DNA from 2 places in the Kocuria sp. CPCC 205260 genome. Region 2 is predicted to be linked to the other one. Evidence: predicted binding sites of a transcription regulator. Region 2 holds the regulator's gene; the other holds the start of a gene.
The links. The regulator HrcA, encoded in region 2, represses chaperone genes, less so after heat shock. The targets are predictions, from matches to a motif close to TTNGCACTCGNNNNNNNCGAGTGCNAA.

Region 1: groES (co-chaperone GroES) is a predicted target of HrcA. The motif match lies at 2,109-2,135, and genes of this name have one in related genera.

Annotation. Positions count from the first base shown of each region.
Region 1 covers NZ_JAVKPT010000003.1:196,668-204,387, reverse strand. The annotation lists gene groL (chaperonin GroEL) at 1-1,454, opposite strand, end outside; gene groES (co-chaperone GroES) at 1,617-1,913, opposite strand; gene RF645_RS08145 (siderophore ABC transporter substrate-binding protein) at 2,318-3,322, shown strand; gene RF645_RS08140 (ABC transporter permease) at 3,458-4,456, shown strand; gene RF645_RS08135 (iron chelate uptake ABC transporter family permease subunit) at 4,471-5,508, shown strand; gene RF645_RS08130 (ABC transporter ATP-binding protein) at 5,505-6,260, shown strand; gene RF645_RS08125 (SAM-dependent methyltransferase) at 6,321-7,625, shown strand.
Region 2 covers NZ_JAVKPT010000001.1:117,468-125,187, forward strand. The annotation lists gene RF645_RS00490 (16S rRNA (uracil(1498)-N(3))-methyltransferase) at 1-434, opposite strand, end outside; gene dnaJ (molecular chaperone DnaJ) at 445-1,599, opposite strand; gene hrcA (heat-inducible transcriptional repressor HrcA) at 1,700-2,713, opposite strand; gene RF645_RS00505 (DUF3097 domain-containing protein) at 2,910-3,776, shown strand; gene RF645_RS00510 (DUF4870 domain-containing protein) at 3,924-4,517, shown strand; gene hemW (radical SAM family heme chaperone HemW) at 4,635-5,879, opposite strand; gene RF645_RS00520 (hypothetical protein) at 5,968-6,822, opposite strand; gene lepA (translation elongation factor 4) at 6,825-7,720, opposite strand, start outside.

The DNA.
Region 1 (7,720 bases), on a different contig from region 2:
TCGGTGTACTGATCGGCCTTGGCGTCGTAGCCGTGCCCGAGCTCCATCTGCTCTACGCGCGAGACCACGACCCAGCCGTCCTGGCCGGCGTTCTGCGCGATCCAGCGCAGCGGCTGGCGCAGGGCGCGGCGCACGATGTCCGCGGCCACGGCAGCGTCGCCGTCGAGCTGGGCCTTGACGTCGTCGATCGCCGCAGAGGCGTGGACCAGCGCCGAGCCGCCGCCGCCCACGATGCCCTGCTCGAGGGCCGCGCGGGTCGAGGAGACGGCGTCCTCGATGCGGTGCTTGCGCTCCTTGGCCTCGACCTCGGTGGCCGCGCCGACCTTGATGACGGACACGCCGCCGGCCAGGCGCGCCAGGCGCTCCTGCAGCTTCTCGCGGTCCCACTCGGAATCGGTGCGCTCGACCTGGCCGCGGATGTAGTCCACGCGCTCGGAGATCGCCTCGGCGGTGCCGCCGCCGTCGATGATCGTGGTCTCGTTCTTGGTCACGGTGACCGTGCGGGCGGAGCCCAGCTGCTCCAGGGAGACCTGGTCCAGGGCGATGCCCAGCTCGGAGGTCACCACGGTGCCGCCGGTGAGAACCGCCAGGTCCTCCATGATCGCCTTGCGGCGGTCGCCGAAGCCCGGGGCCTTCAGGGCCACGACGTCCAGGGTGCCGCGCAGCTTGTTGACGACCAGCGTGGACAGGGCTTCGCCCTCGACGTCCTCGGCGATGATCGTCAGCGGCTTCTTGGTCTGCACGACCTTCTCGAGCACCGGCATGAGCTCCTGCGCCGAGGAGATCTTGCCCTGGTAGAGCAGGACCAGGCCGTCGGACATGACGGCCTCCTGGCGCTCGGCGTCCTTGACGAACGACGGCGACAGGTATCCCTTGTCGAACTGCATGCCCTCGGTGACCTCGAGCTCGATCTCCGTGGAGGAGCCGTCCTCGATGGTGATCACGCCGTCCTTGCCCACGACCTCGAAGGCCCGGGAGATCAGCTCGCCGATCTCCTCGGACTGCGAGGAGATCGCAGCGACCTTGGCGACCTCGTCGCCGGAGACCTCGCGGGCGTCCTCGAGCAGGCGATCGGCGACCGCCTGGACGGCGACCTCGATGCCCTTCTTGATCTGGCCCGGGGCGGCGCCGGCGGCCACGTTGCGCAGGCCCTCCTCCACGAGCGCCTGCGCCAGGACGGTGGCGGTCGTGGTGCCGTCGCCGGCGACGTCGTTGGTCTTGGTCGCGACCTCCTTGGCGAGCTGGGCGCCCAGGTTCTGGTAGGGGTCGTCCAGCTCAACCTCTCGGGCGATCGTCACGCCGTCATTGGTGATGACGGGGGCGCCCCACTTCTTGTCCAGGACCACGTTGCGGCCGCGCGGGCCAAGGGTGACCTTGACGGTGTCGGCCAGGCGGTCGACACCCTCCTTCAACTGATTGCGTGCGTCCTCGCGGAAGAGCAGCTGCTTGGCCATGGGCCGGATTCTCCTTCGGGATCGACGGGCGCGGGCCCGTCGGGATGACTGGGGTCTTGATCGACGAGAGAGGGCGCCGGCCATGCGGACCCGCGCAACTGCGGGGCACGCGGCGGGCGCCCTCTGCTCGGACCGCCTGAGGTGATCAGGGGGTCGTCAGGCTCACTTCTCGACGACGGCCAGCACGTCGCGCGCCGGCAGGACGAGGAACTCCTCGCCGTTGTACTTGACCTCGGTGCCGCCGTACTTGGAGAAGATCACGAGATCGCCCTCCTTGACGTCGACCGGGATGCGGTTGCCGGAGTCGTCGACGCGGCCCGGGCCCACGGCCATGACCTTGCCCTCCTGGGGCTTCTCCTTGGCGGTGTCCGGGATGACCAGGCCGGAGGCGGTGGTCTGCTCGGCCTCGACGACCTGGACGACGATGCGGTCTTCAAGCGGCTTGATGGAGATCGACACGATGTCTCCTTCTCTCATGGATTCGAAGTGTTGCTGAAGCTGTCACGGCGCCCCGCCGAGGTGCTGCTCCCCGCTGCTGCGAGGACCCCGGTGCTGGTGCGCCAGAGGATCTGCCAACCGTCGTCGCGGTGCCGATCGGCCCGAATCCCTTAGCACCCCCCGAGGGCGAGTGCTAAAGCCACCTTAGAGACGGCGCTGGCAGTCGGTCAAGGCGAGTGCCAACTGCACACTGCGGAGGAACGAACGCCCCGGAACGACTCCCAGCCGGCCCGCAGGCTCCGAGGAAAGCCCTGGCAACAGCTGGGAGAATCCTTTAAGGTCGCCAGTAAGGTAACCCTGACCTACTCAAGGTGAGGCTCACCTTGCTCCGCCACCACGTCGTCGACAGACAAGAGGATGCTCCCATGCCTGCACCCAGCCGCCGCTCCGGCGCCGCACTGGCCGCCCTGCCCCTGGCCCTGGCCCTGGCCCTCGGACTCACCGCCTGCGGCGGCTCCGGCGACTCGGACAGCCCGAGCAGCTCCGGGGAGACCGACAGCATCGAGGTCGAGGACAACTTCGGCACCGAGACCGTCGCGCTGCCGCCGCAGAACGTGGTCGCCACCGACAACCGCACGTTCGAGACCCTGTGCGAGTGGGACGTCGAGCTGGCCGCGGCGCCCAAGCCCCTGCTGCCGGAGACGGTCGAGTGCTGGCAGGGCGATGACGTCGTCGACATCGGCAATCACCGCGAGCCGGACCTCGAGGCCATCGCCGGCGTGGAGCCCAGCCTGGTGGTCAACGGCCAGCGCTTCGGCGACTACCACGATCAGATCGCCGAGCTCGTCCCGGATGCCGCGATCGTGGAGTTCGAGCCCCGCGAGGGCGAGGACTTCTTCGAGGAGCTCAAGCGCCAGACCTCGGCCATCGGCGAGATCTTCGACAAGACCTCGGAGGCCGACTCGCTCAACGGCGGCCTGGACGATGCCGCCCAGCGCGTGTCCGACTCCTATCAGGAGGGCGACACCGTCATGGCCGTCAACGTCTCCGGCGGCGAGATCGGCTACATCGCCCCGGGCGTGGGACGCACCTTCGGGCCGCTGTTCGACGAGTTCGGCTTCACCCCGGCCCTCGAGGTCGAAGGCGCCTCGGACGACCACCAGGGCGACGACATCTCCGTCGAGGCCATCGCCGACTCCGACCCGGACTGGATCGTGGTCCTGGACCGCGACGCCGGCGTGAGCTCGGAGGAGGGCGCCACCCCCGCCGCCGAGGTCATCGAGCAGTCCGAGGCGCTGCAGGACGTGACCGCCGTGAAGGAGGGCAACATCTACTACGCTCCGGCGGACACCTACACCAACGAGGGCATCCAGACCTACACCGAGATCTTCAACGGCCTGGCCGACGCCTTCGAGTCCAAGAGCAGCTGACCTGCTGATCTGTCAGCGGCGGCACCGGCGTCGAGGCCCGATGCAGGTGCCGCCGCTGAGGCATGCGCCTCGTGCCCGGCCTCCCGGGACGAGGCGCATGCCTCCGCACCGCCCGACCATGCTGAGGGGACCCCGATGACCGAAGCCCGCACCGGCGCCGAGGCGAGCACCCGACGATCCGGGCTCGCCGCAGCCCTGCTCGACTGGAAGCTGTGGCTGGCGACCGCAGCGGTCGCAGGGCTGCTGGTCCTGTCCCTGTTCACGGGGGTCTACGACCTCGGCTCGGAGGGCGGCGCTGAGATGCTCGGCATCACCCGCCTTCCCCGCACGATCGCCCTCGTGCTGGCCGGGGCGGCCATGTCCATGTCCGGGCTGGTCATGCAGCTGCTGACGCAGAACCGCTTCGTGGAGCCCACGACCACCGGCACGACCGAATGGGCGGGGCTGGGCCTGCTCACCGCCATGATCGTCTTCCCGTCTGCCACGCTCATGACGCGCATGGGAACCGCCATCCTCTTCGCCTTCATCGGCACGATGGTCTTCTTCCTCTTCCTGCGCCGGGTGTCCCTGCGCTCGTCGCTGATCGTGCCCATCGTCGGCATCATGCTCGGCGCCGTGGTCGGCTCCGTCTCGACCTTCCTGGCGCTGCAGACCGACATGCTGCAGAACCTCGGCGTGTGGTTCGCCGGCAGCTTCACCTCGGTGCTGCGCGGGCAGTACGAGGTCCTGTGGATCGTGGCGGCCGTCGTGGTCGTGGTGTTCATCGTGGCCGACAGGCTCACGGCCGCCGGGCTGGGCGAGGACATCGCCACGAGCATCGGGCTGAACTACAGCCGGATCATCCTCTTCGGCACGATCCTGATCGCGATCGCCACCGGGGTGGTGACCGTCGTGGTCGGCAATCTGCCGTTCCTGGGGCTGATCGTGCCCAACATCGTCTCGATGATCCGCGGCGACGACCTGCGCTCCAACCTTCCCTGGGTCTGCCTGCTGGGCATCGCGATCGTCACCGTGTGCGATCTGCTGGGGCGCACGCTGATCGCCCCGTTCGAGATCCCCGTCTCCGTGATCCTCGGCATCGTCGGAGCCGTCGTGTTCGTCGCCCTGCTGCTGCGCCAGCGCCGCAGCGCCTGATGGAGGACCCCCGGATGACACTCGCCAGACCCACGACCGCCAAGGCCCAGCGCTCGAGCGCCGGGGCCTTCGCGACCCCCGCCGCCCGCCGGCGCTACGTCATCGTGGTCGTGGTGCTGCTCGCGCTGTCCCTGCTCTTCGCCGGCGGCCTGCTGGCCTGGGACAACCCGCTGCCGTTCGGCACGCCGGGGTTCTGGCGCATCGCCGAGCTGCGGCTGACCAATGTGATCGTGATGGGCGTGGTGGCGTTCTGCCAGGCCATGGCCACCGTGAGCTTCCAGACCGCCACCAACAACAGGATCATCACCCCGTCGATCATGGGCTTCGAGTCCCTGTACGTGGCGATCCAGACGGGCGTGGTCTACTTCGCCGGAGCCGCCAGTCTGGTGGCCTTCAGCGGCATGACCCAGTTCGTGGTCCAGGTGACCCTGATGGTCCTGCTGGCCACCGCCCTGTACACCTGGCTGCTCGCCGGGCGCCGAGGCAGCATGCACGTCATGCTGCTGGTCGGCATCATCATCGGCGGCGGCCTGGGCTCAGTGTCGACCTTCATGCAGCGTCTGCTGACCCCCAGCGAGTTCGACGTCCTCAACGCCCGGCTCTTCGGCTCCGTGTCCAACGCGGATGCGAGCCTCCTGCCGATCGCGATCCCCCTGTGCCTGGCCGCGGGGCTGGCGCTGTGGCTGTCGGCCCGGCGGCTGAACGTCGTGGCCATGGGCGCCGACGTCTCGAACAACCTGGGGCTGAACCACCGCTGGGAGACCATCCGGATCCTGTTCCTGATCTCGATCCTCATGGCCGTCTCGACCGCCCTGGTGGGCCCGCTGACCTTCCTCGGCTTCCTGGTGGCCACCCTGGCCTACCAGTTCGCCGACACCTACGACCACCGACGGATCTTCCCGGTCGCCATGCTCATCGGCTTCGTGGTGCTCTCCGGGGCCTACTTCCTGATGAACCACGTCTTCTACGCCCAGGGCGTCGTCGGGATCATCATCGAGCTCGTGGGCGGCTCCGTCTTCCTGTACGTCATCCTGCGAAAGGGACGCCTGTGATCACCCTGAACACTGTCCGCAAGCACTACACCGACGAGGTCCGCATCGGCCCGGTCGACCTCGAGATCCCCACCGGCGGCATGACCGCGCTGGTGGGGCCCAACGGCGCCGGCAAGTCGACGCTGCTGACCATGATCGGGCGGCTGCTCTCCCTCGACGAGGGCGTCATCAGGGTCGCGGAGATGGACGTCGCCAGGACGAAGTCCAAGGACCTGGCCAGGATCCTGTCGATCCTGCGGCAGGAGAACCACTACGTCACCCGCCTGACGGTGCGCCAGCTCGTGGGATTCGGGCGCTTCCCCTACTCCGGGGGACGGCTGAACGTGGAGGACGAGCGGATCATCTCGAAGTACCTGGACTTCCTGCACCTCACCGAGCTGCAGAACCGGTACCTGGACGAGCTCTCGGGCGGCCAGCGCCAGCGCGCCTACGTGGCCATGGTCCTGGCCCAGGAGACGGATCACGTGCTGCTGGACGAGCCGCTGAACAACCTCGACATGAAGCACTCGGTGCAGATGATGCAGTTCCTGCGCTCCGCCTGCCGTGAGCTCGGCCGAACGATCATCATCGTGCTGCACGACATCAACTTCGCCGGGCACTACGCCGATCACATCTGCGCGGTGAAGGACGGGCAGATCGCCCGCTTCGGCACCCCGGAGGAGATCCTGACGGACGAGGTGCTCACCGAGGTCTTCGACACCCCCATCACCGTGATCGACGGCCCCAACGGCCGGCTCGCCTCCTGCTACTGATCCTCGCGTCGGCGCGCAGGTCCGTCGATCGCCGTCTGCTCAGGGGCTAGGGTCGAGGACGTGGAAGAGATCCCCTCCCCCGAGACCGCCGCCGAGTCCCTGGCCGCGCTGCTCACGCCCGAGGGCATGCGGCTGCTCGACGCGCTGGGGCCCTATCGGGAGGACGAGGTCCTCCAGCAGATCTCGCGGCTGCGCGCCGCGGGGTTCGCCCCCGAGCTGATCTCGGCGGCCATGACCCAGTCGCGGCTGCGCACCGCCGCGGCCGCCAAGTTCGGCGAGTTCGCCCAGCACATGCTCTTCACCCAGGACGGCCTCGAGCAGGCCACCCGGCTGGGCGTCTCGGCCGTCCACGCCAGCCGGTACGTCCAGGCCGGTGTGCGCCGCGTGGCCGATCTGGGCTGCGGGATCGGCGCCGACGCCATGACCCTGGCCTCCGCCGGGCTCGACGTCACCGCCGTGGAGCTCGATGAGACCACCGCGGCCGTGGCGACGGTGAACCTCATGCCGTTCCCCGAGACCCGCGTGGTCCAGGCCGACGTCCAGAGCCTCGACCTCGACGGCCTGCCCGGCGGGCGCCCCGAGGCGCTGTGGCTCGATCCGGCCCGCCGCGAGACCGCCGGAGCCTCCCGGAGGATCTTCGATCCGGAAGCTTTCTCCCCTCCCCTGTCCTTCGTCGAGGCGCTGGCCGATTCCGGGATGCCGGTGGGCGTGAAGATGGGTCCGGGCCTGCCGCACGCGGCCGTTCCAGAGGGGTGCGAGACGCAGTGGATCTCCCACCGCCGCGATGTGGTCGAGGTCGTGCTGTGGTTCGGAGCACTGGCCCGCCCCGGGATCCGCCGCGCCGCCCTGGTCATGGGCGAGCAGGGCCACCACGAGCTGATCTCCTCGGAGCCGTTCCCAGACCCCGACGACGCACCCCTGACGGTCTCCGAGGACAGCGACGACGCCGTCCCGCCGATCGCCGCCGGCGACGTCGTCTGGGAGCCCGACGGAGCCGTGATCCGCGCCGGACTGGTGCAGGACCTGGGCGATCGTCTGGGTGCACGCCTGGTCCATCCCCGCATCGCCTACCTGACGGCCTCCGACGTCCAGGACCCGTCGACCCCGTTCGCCCGCGCCTACCGCGTGCGCGAGGTCCTGCCCCACACCGTCAAGGTGCTCAAGTCCTGGGTGAAGCAGAACCGGATCGGCACCCTGGAGATCAAGAAGCGCGGCACCGACGTCACGCCCGAGCAGCTGCGCCGGCAGCTCAAGCCGTCCGGGCCGAATCGCGCCACGCTGATCGTCACGCGGCTGTGGGACAGCGACGACCAGGGCCGCACCGGCGAGCGCCGTGCGGTCCTGGTCGTCGAGCCGATGAGCTGATGCCGCACCACCGCACCCCATCGCTGCTGATCGGCTGCGGACCTGCGGCCTCGGCGCTCCCGTTCGTCGAAGCCGCAGCTCCGCATGTCGTCGAC
Region 2 (7,720 bases):
GACTGCTTGGCCGCCGAAGTCAGGGCGGACTCCCACTTGGCCAGCTGCTTGGCCTGGCGCTCGGGGCGCAGCTTGGCGATCGAGCGCTCGGCCTGCCACGGGATGACGGCCTCGACGCCGAGCTCGGTGCAGGACTCGACGGCCTGCAGATCACGGTCGCCCTTGGCCAGGGCCTGCACGAGGACCAGCTCGGGGCTGCGCGCCGGCTCCTCAACGGAGTCCTCGACGCGCAGCTCGATCCGGTCGCCGGCGGCGCTCACGACGCTGCCGGTGACCCGCAGCCCGCGGCCGTCGACGAGCTCGAGCCGCTCGCCGGTGCTCAGGCGCCGCACGGTGGCGGCGTGGCGGGCCTCAGGGCCGCTGAGCACGATCTGCTCCCCCGCGCCGGCGCCGAGCATCTCGGTCTCGGCGAGGAAGACGGGCAGCGTGGTCATGTCCGGCGCCTCACTGATCCGCGAAGCGGTCGCGCAGCCGCGAGAAGAACCCGCCGCCGCCCCCGCGCTCCTGCGTGCGGCTCACGGCGGTTCCGGTGTGCTGCTCCTCGCCGCGCAGGGAGGCCAGCCGGGTGAGCAGCTCGCGCTGCTCGCCGGTGAGGTCCTCGGGGGTCTCGACCTCCAGGTGCACCACCAGATCGCCGCGCTCCCCGCTCTGGCTGCGCAGGCGGGTGGAGCCCAGGCCCTCGACCCGGCGGGTCTGACCCGACTGGGTGCCTGCGGGGATCGAGATCTCCTGGGGGCCGTCGAAGGTGTCGAGCTTGAGGGTGGTGCCCAGCGCGGCCGAGGTCATGGGGATCTGCACGGTGACGTGCAGGTCGTCGCCGTCGCGGGTGAACGTGGGGTCCTGGGTGACCTTGGTCTCCACGTACAGGTCGCCGCTGGGGCCGCCGGCCACGCCGGCCTCGCCCTGCCCCGACAGGCGGATGCGCACTCCGCTGCGCACGCCGGCGGGGATCTTGACGTTCAGCGGGCGCTTGTCGCGCACGCGCCCGTGGCCGTAGCACTCCTGGCACGGGGACTTGATGACATCGCCGTAGCCGCGGCAGGTGGGGCACTCGGCCACGGTCATCACGGTGCCCAGGGGCGAGCGGATGGGCTGGCGGACCTGGCCCTGGCCGCCGCAGTCGGTGCACTGCTCGGGGTGGGTGCCCGGCTGGCAGCAGGTGCCCTGGCACTCGGGGCACACGACCGCGGTGTCCACCGTGATCCGCTTCTGGGTGCCGAAGACGGCCTCCTGCAGGGAGACGTCCACGGTGATCAGGGCGTCCTGGCCCTGGCGCGTGCGGGACTTGGGGCCCTGGGCTCCGCCGCCCTGGAAGAAGGCGTCGAAGATGTCGCCGAAGCCCCCGAACCCGCCGCCGCCGAAGCCGCCTCCGCCGAAGCCGGACTCGCCGTTCTCATTGCCGGTGGCGTCGTAGATGCGCCGCTTCTCCGGGTCGGAGAGGACGTCGTTGGCGTGGGAGACGCGCTTGAACTCATCGGCGGCATCCGGCGACGGGTTGACGTCCGGGTGCAGCTGACGGGCCTTCTTGCGGTAGGCGCGCTTGATCTCCTCGGCGGAGGCGTCCCGGGACACGCCCAGGGTCTCGTAGTGATCGCTCACAGGTCGTTCCGTCCTCGTCATCTCTGGGATTCGTGGTCTGCGCGCCCCTCGCCGGGCGCATGGCCGGGCTCGAGGAGAGCGCGAGTCTGTTCGGTGCGGCTCAGCTGGGCAGCGAGCGCGAGAGGTAGCTGGCCACGGCGCGCACCGCCGCCATGGTCTGCGGGTAGTCCATGCGGGTGGGACCCAGCACGCCGAGCTTGGCCCTGCGCTGCGGACCGTATCCGGTGGCGACGACAGAGGTCTCGACCAGCGGGTCCGACGAGTCCTCCGCGCCGATGCGCACGGCCACCCCGCGCTCGTCCTGCTCCATCTCCGAGAGCAGCTGCAGGAGGGTGACCTGCTCTTCGAGCGCCTCCAGCACGGGGCCGATGCTGCGGCGGAAGTCGTCGGTGGACTGGGCCAGGTTCGCGGTGCCTGCCAGCAGCATGCGCTGCCCGGACGCGCTGTCCAGCACGGCGGCCACGGCCGCGGCCGCCGCCTCCAGCAGGGGCTGCTCGGCCGGGGGCGCCTGCTGGGCCGCGGCCATCACGGCCGCACCGGCTCCGGCCAGCGGATGCCCGACGACCGCGCCCAGCAGCCTCGCCCGGGCATCCAGGACGACGGACTCGGCCACCGGCTCGGGCATGCGCAGCATCCGCTGGGAGACCCGGCCGTCGGTGGGGATCACGACCAGCAGGACCTGGTGCTCGTCCATGCGCACCAGCTCCAGGTGCCGCAGCGCGGCCGAGCTCACCGACGGGTACTGCACGACCGCCACCTGGTGGGTGAGCTGCGAGAGCAGGCGCACCGTGCGCTCCATGACGTCGTCGATGCCGTCGGCGCCCTCGAGCAGGGTCTGGATCGCGCGGCGCCGGGCCGGGGTCAGCGGCTGGACCGCCGCGATCCGGTCGACGAACTCGCGATACCCCTTGGCCGTGGGGATCCGACCCGAGGAGGTGTGGGGGGCCATGATCAGGCCCTCCTCCTCCAGCACGCCCATGTCGTTGCGCACGGTCGCCGAGGACACGCCGAGGGCGTGGCGCTCGACGAGGGCCTGGGAGCCCACCGGCTCCCGGGAGTGGACATAGTCCTCCACGATGGCCTGCAGGACCTGCAGTCGCCGGGGGTGATCCATGTTCCGCTCCTTCCTGCGCTGTGCGTGCTCGCTCGGAGGACCATTCTGGCACTCGGGGGCACACACTGCTAAGCCAGTGTAGGCGGGCTCACGCCTCCGCGCTCGCACCGGGGCATTGGTACGCTCGCCGCTGATCCGCCCGGAGGCGCCCCCTCCGGCGCACCGCACCACCACGTCCGTCGATCTGGAGGCCTCCATGCCCCCTTCGTCCTGGGGACCGCGCTCCCTCAGCGACCTGTCCGCCTCGAACCGCCCGCCCGAGCCGCGTCAGCTGCCGGTGGCCCGCGGCATGGTCCTCGAGGAGTTCGAGACCGGCTGGGTCGGGGCCGTAGTGCGTCTGGAGACGATCGGCGGCATGCGCGTGCTCAGCCTCGAGGACCGTCGGGGCAGGATCCGCAGCTTCCCCCTGGGACCCGGCTTCCTCTTCGAGGGCGAGCCCGTGATCGCGGCCGAGCCTCAGCGCCGCAGCGCCCCCAAGGCTCCCGCGCGCACCCGCTCCGGGTCGGTCGAGGTGGAGGGCTTCCGCGCCCGCACGGCCCAGGCCTCCCGCATCTGGGTCGAGGGCAAGCACGACGCCGAGCTGGTCGCGAAGGTCTGGGGCCACGACCTGGCGGTCGAGGGCATCGTGGTCGAGCCGCTGCACGGCGTGGACGATCTGGCCGCGGCCGTCGCGGAGTTCTCCCCCGGGCCGTCGCGGCGCCTGGGCATCCTGGTCGATCACCTGGTCGCAGGCTCCAAGGAGTCCCGGATCGCCGAGCAGGCCATGCGGGTGCCGTCCGCCCCCGGCAACGTGGCGGTGCTGGGCCACCCGTACATCGACATCTGGCAGGCCGTGAAGCCCAGCGCCATGGGCATCCGCGCCTGGCCCGAGGTGCCGCGCGGGATCGATTGGAAGACCGGGATCTGCCGCGGACTGGGCTGGCCGCACGAGACCCCCGAGGACATCGGACGGGCCTGGAGCTCGATCCTCTCCCGCGTGGACACCTACGCCGATCTGGAGCCGGCGCTGCTCGGGCGCGTCGAGGAGCTCATCGACTTCGTCACGGTCCCCGGCAGCGCCTGAGCAACCCGTCACACGGGGCCTCGCACGAAGCCCTCGGAGGCCGTCAGCGGCTAGACTGTGCAGGACCCGAGCGCCTCCCCGACCCCCAGGGGACCTGCGGCGCCCGCACGACCGGCCCTGCCGGTCACACGACCTCGAAGGTGGACAGTGGCCGTCTCCAGCAGCAACCCCCAGCGTCTCAGCGACTCCGGTGCCGAGCCGGACGACCTCGGCTCCGACGACCAGGCGGCCCTGGCGCCGAACGAGTACGAGGGGCTCAGCGCACAGCCCGGTCCGGTCTCCGTCTCGGACGATCAGCAGCTGGCCACGCTGACGCACATGCTCGGAGTGGTCGGCTGCGTGCCCAGCATGATCATCCACCGCTGGGCCAGGGGCCGCGCCCGCTTCACCGAGCAGGAGTCCCTGGAGGCCGCCAACTTCACGCTGCTGCCCACCCTCGTGGTGATCGCCGGCGCGCTGCTGGCCTTCATCCCGTGGGTCGGCTGGATCTTCGCCATCCTGGCCGCCGCAGCCTGGCTGATCCTCGCCATCTCCTCGGTCGCCGCAGCCGTCTCCGCCAACTCCGGGCGTCCGTACCGCTACCGCCTCAACTGGTACCTCTACGACGCCCTGGCCAGCCGACGCCAGGAGCGCCGCCGGGAGCGCGAGACCTCCGGTCCGGTCACAGCCCAGGGCCAGGTCGTCACCCCCAGCGGCCGCACCGCTGATGCCCCCGAGCCGGGTGCCGGCGCGCAGAACTGACCCGGACGCCCCGCGGCACGCGCAGAGGGCCCCGCTTCGGCGGGGCCTTCTGCATGTCAGCCGCAGGTGTGCCCGGCCGTGGACCGGCCGTTCCGACGGGTCCGAGAGCCCTGCGGCTCAGTCGACGAGCAGCCGCCGCACCACGGCGTCCCCGAGCAGGCGGCCGCGCAGCGTGAGCACGAGCCGGCCCTTCAGCGCGCTGCGGCCGTCGATCAGCTCCTCGGCCACCAGCCCCGCGATCTGCTCGCGCCCCTCCGGACGCAGCGCCGTCAGCGGCATGCCGTCGGCGATGCGGGATTCGAGCATCACGCGCTCCATGTACCGGGTGTCGTCGTCGAGCTGCTCGCGGCCCACGGCGGGAGAGAGGCCCCTGCGCACCGTCTGCGCGTACGGCATGGGGTGCTTGCGGTTCCACCAGCGCACGCCGCCCACGTGGCTGTGGGCGCCGGGGCCGACGCCCCACCAGTCCTGGTTGTGCCAGTAGGCGAGGTTGTGCGTCGAGCGGTTCTCCAGCGCGCTGCGCCCGCCCGCGACCCGGGACCAGTTGGAGATCTCGTACCACTCGAAGCCTGCCTCGGAGAGCATCTGCTCGGCGATCCCGTACTTCTCCGCCTGGTCGTCCGGGTCCACCGGGTCCACGTCGCCGCGGCGCATCTGCGCCGCCATGCGCGTGCCGTCCTCCACGATCAGGGAGTAGGCGGAGAGGTGGTCCGGCTCCAGGGAGATGGCCTGGCGCAGCGACTCCCTCCAGTCCTCGGGCGACTCCCCCGGCGTGCCGTAGATCAGATCCGTGCTCACGGACAGCCCGGCCTCCTTGGCCCACTGCACGACCCTCGGGACGTTCGCGGGATCGTGGGTGCGCTCCAGGGTGCGCAGGACGTGCGGCACCGCGGACTGGACGCCGAAGGACACGCGGGTGAATCCTCCGTCGGCCAGCGTCTGCAGGTCCTCCCGGGTCACCGAGTCGGGGTTGGCCTCGGTGGTGACCTCCGCGCCCTCCAGCAGACCGAAGCTCCCGCGGGCGCTGTCCAGGATCTCCACGAGCGCCGAGGACGCCAGCCGGGTGGGCGTGCCCCCGCCGAAGAAGACGGAGTGCAGTCCGCGGCGCGCCGCCCCGGAGCGCTCGAGCGCCTCGCGGGCGAACTCGATCTCGCGCACGGCCTCGAGGTGGTAGGCCGCCTGCGAGACGTCGGGGCCCAGCTCCAGGGCGGTGTACGTGTTGAAGTCGCAGTAGCCGCAGCGCACGGAGCAGAACGGCACGTGCACGTACAGGCTCAGGGTCCGCTCGTCGCTTCCGTGAGCGGCGGTCTCCGGGAGCAGCCCGTCCTCCGGAGGGGTCTCGCCATCGGGCAGAGAGGGCATCTTCATCCTTCGAGTTCTACTTCAGGTTTGGATTATTCGCATGGACTTCACGTTCGACGTGAACTCCAGGACGGCGCTCTCGTGCAGCTCAGAGCGTGATCGCCAGGCCGGTGATGTCGTCGTGCACGGTCATCCGGGGCTCGCGCACGCGGCGGGGATCCGCTCGCTCGAGCCTACGCAGGCGCTGGGCGAGGGAGCCGGCCGAACCGCTGTGCAGCGCCTCGAAGAGCCCGCGCCGACCGGTGATCGCGAAGGGATCGACCACGCGCTCCAGACCGTCGGTGAGCAGACACACGCGCCGCTGCTCGGCCCCGGGGATCAGCTCCACGCGGGCATGTTGCGCGGCCTGCGGCGAGCCGCCGAGGATCCACAGCCCGTCCTCGGTGCTGCGTGTGCGCCGGTCCCGCACCTGCGCCTCGAGAAGCTCGGCGTAGGCGGCCTCAGCGCTGCGGCCCTGTGCTCGCAGCTCGTGCCAGCGGCGCAGCACTCGGGCGTCGCCGCCGGCGAACTGCGGATCGACGACCTCCAGGATCTGCCCACTGTCCTCGAGCCACAGCGGCGAGTCCCCCAGCGCGAAGCACTCGAGGCCCTGGGCGGTGCGCCGGATCAGCGACAGCGTGGCCGTGGGGATCTCGGCCCCGGGCCAGCCGATCTCGATGCCGCGCTGGGCCTCGGCGCGGGCGGCCTCGACGATCTGGTGCAGGGGCTGGCTGCGCGCTCGAGCTCCGGCGTCGGCGAGGATCGCGCGCAGGGCTGCGGAGAGCCTCCAGGCGAAGCGGGCGACCTGCTCGTCGGCGCTGCGGGGGTCCTGGGCGCCCAGCGCTGTGGCCCCGTCGAGCACCCAGGCCGCCTGGAGCCGTCCGCTGGCATCGCGGGCCGTTCCCCAGGCGTCCTGCGTGCGCCGCTTCGCCGAGACGGCCACCACGGCCGGGCCGCAGCTCACGACTATTTCTTCTTCTCCGGCTCGTCCGCCGACAGCGCTGCCACGAAGGCCTCCTGGGGGACCTCCACGCGACCGACCATCTTCATGCGCTTCTTGCCCTCCTTCTGCTTCTCGAGCAGCTTGCGCTTGCGGGTGATGTCGCCGCCGTAGCACTTGGAGAGCACGTCCTTGCGGATGGCCCGGATGTTCTCTCGTGCGATGATCCGCGAGCCGATCGCCGCCTGGACGGGGACCTCGAACTGCTGGCGCGGGATGAGCTCGCGCAGCTTGTTCGCCATGGTGGTGCCGTAGGAGTAGGCCTTGTCCTTGTGGGTGATCGCGGAGAAGGCGTCCACGCGCTCCCCCTGCAGCAGGAGATCGACCTTCACGAGCTCGGAGACCTCGTCGCCGTCGGCCTTCCAGTCCAAGGAGGCGTAGCCGCGGGTCTTGGACTTCAGCTGGTCGAAGAAGCCCACCACGATCTCGGCCAGCGGCAGGCGGTAGCGCAGCTCCACGCGGTCCTCGGAGAGGTAGTCCATGCCGCCCATCTGGCCGCGCTTGGACTGGGCGAGCTCCATGATGGTGCCCACGAACTCCGACGGCGCGAGGATCGTGGCCGCGACCATCGGCTCGCGGATCTCCTTGATCTTGCCCTCGGGGAACTCGGACGGGTTGGTGACCAGCAGCTCGGTGCCGTCCTCGGTCGTGACGTCGTAGGACACCGACGGCGCCGTGGCGATCAGATCCAGGTTGTACTCGCGCTCGAGGCGCTCGCGCGTGATCTCCAGGTGCAGCAGGCCCAGGAAGCCGCAGCGGAAGCCGAAGCCCAGCGCCGTGGAGGTCTCGGGCTCCCAGACCAGGGCGGCGTCGTTGAGCTGCAGCTTCTCCAGGGCGTCGCGCAGCACCGGGTAGTCGGAGC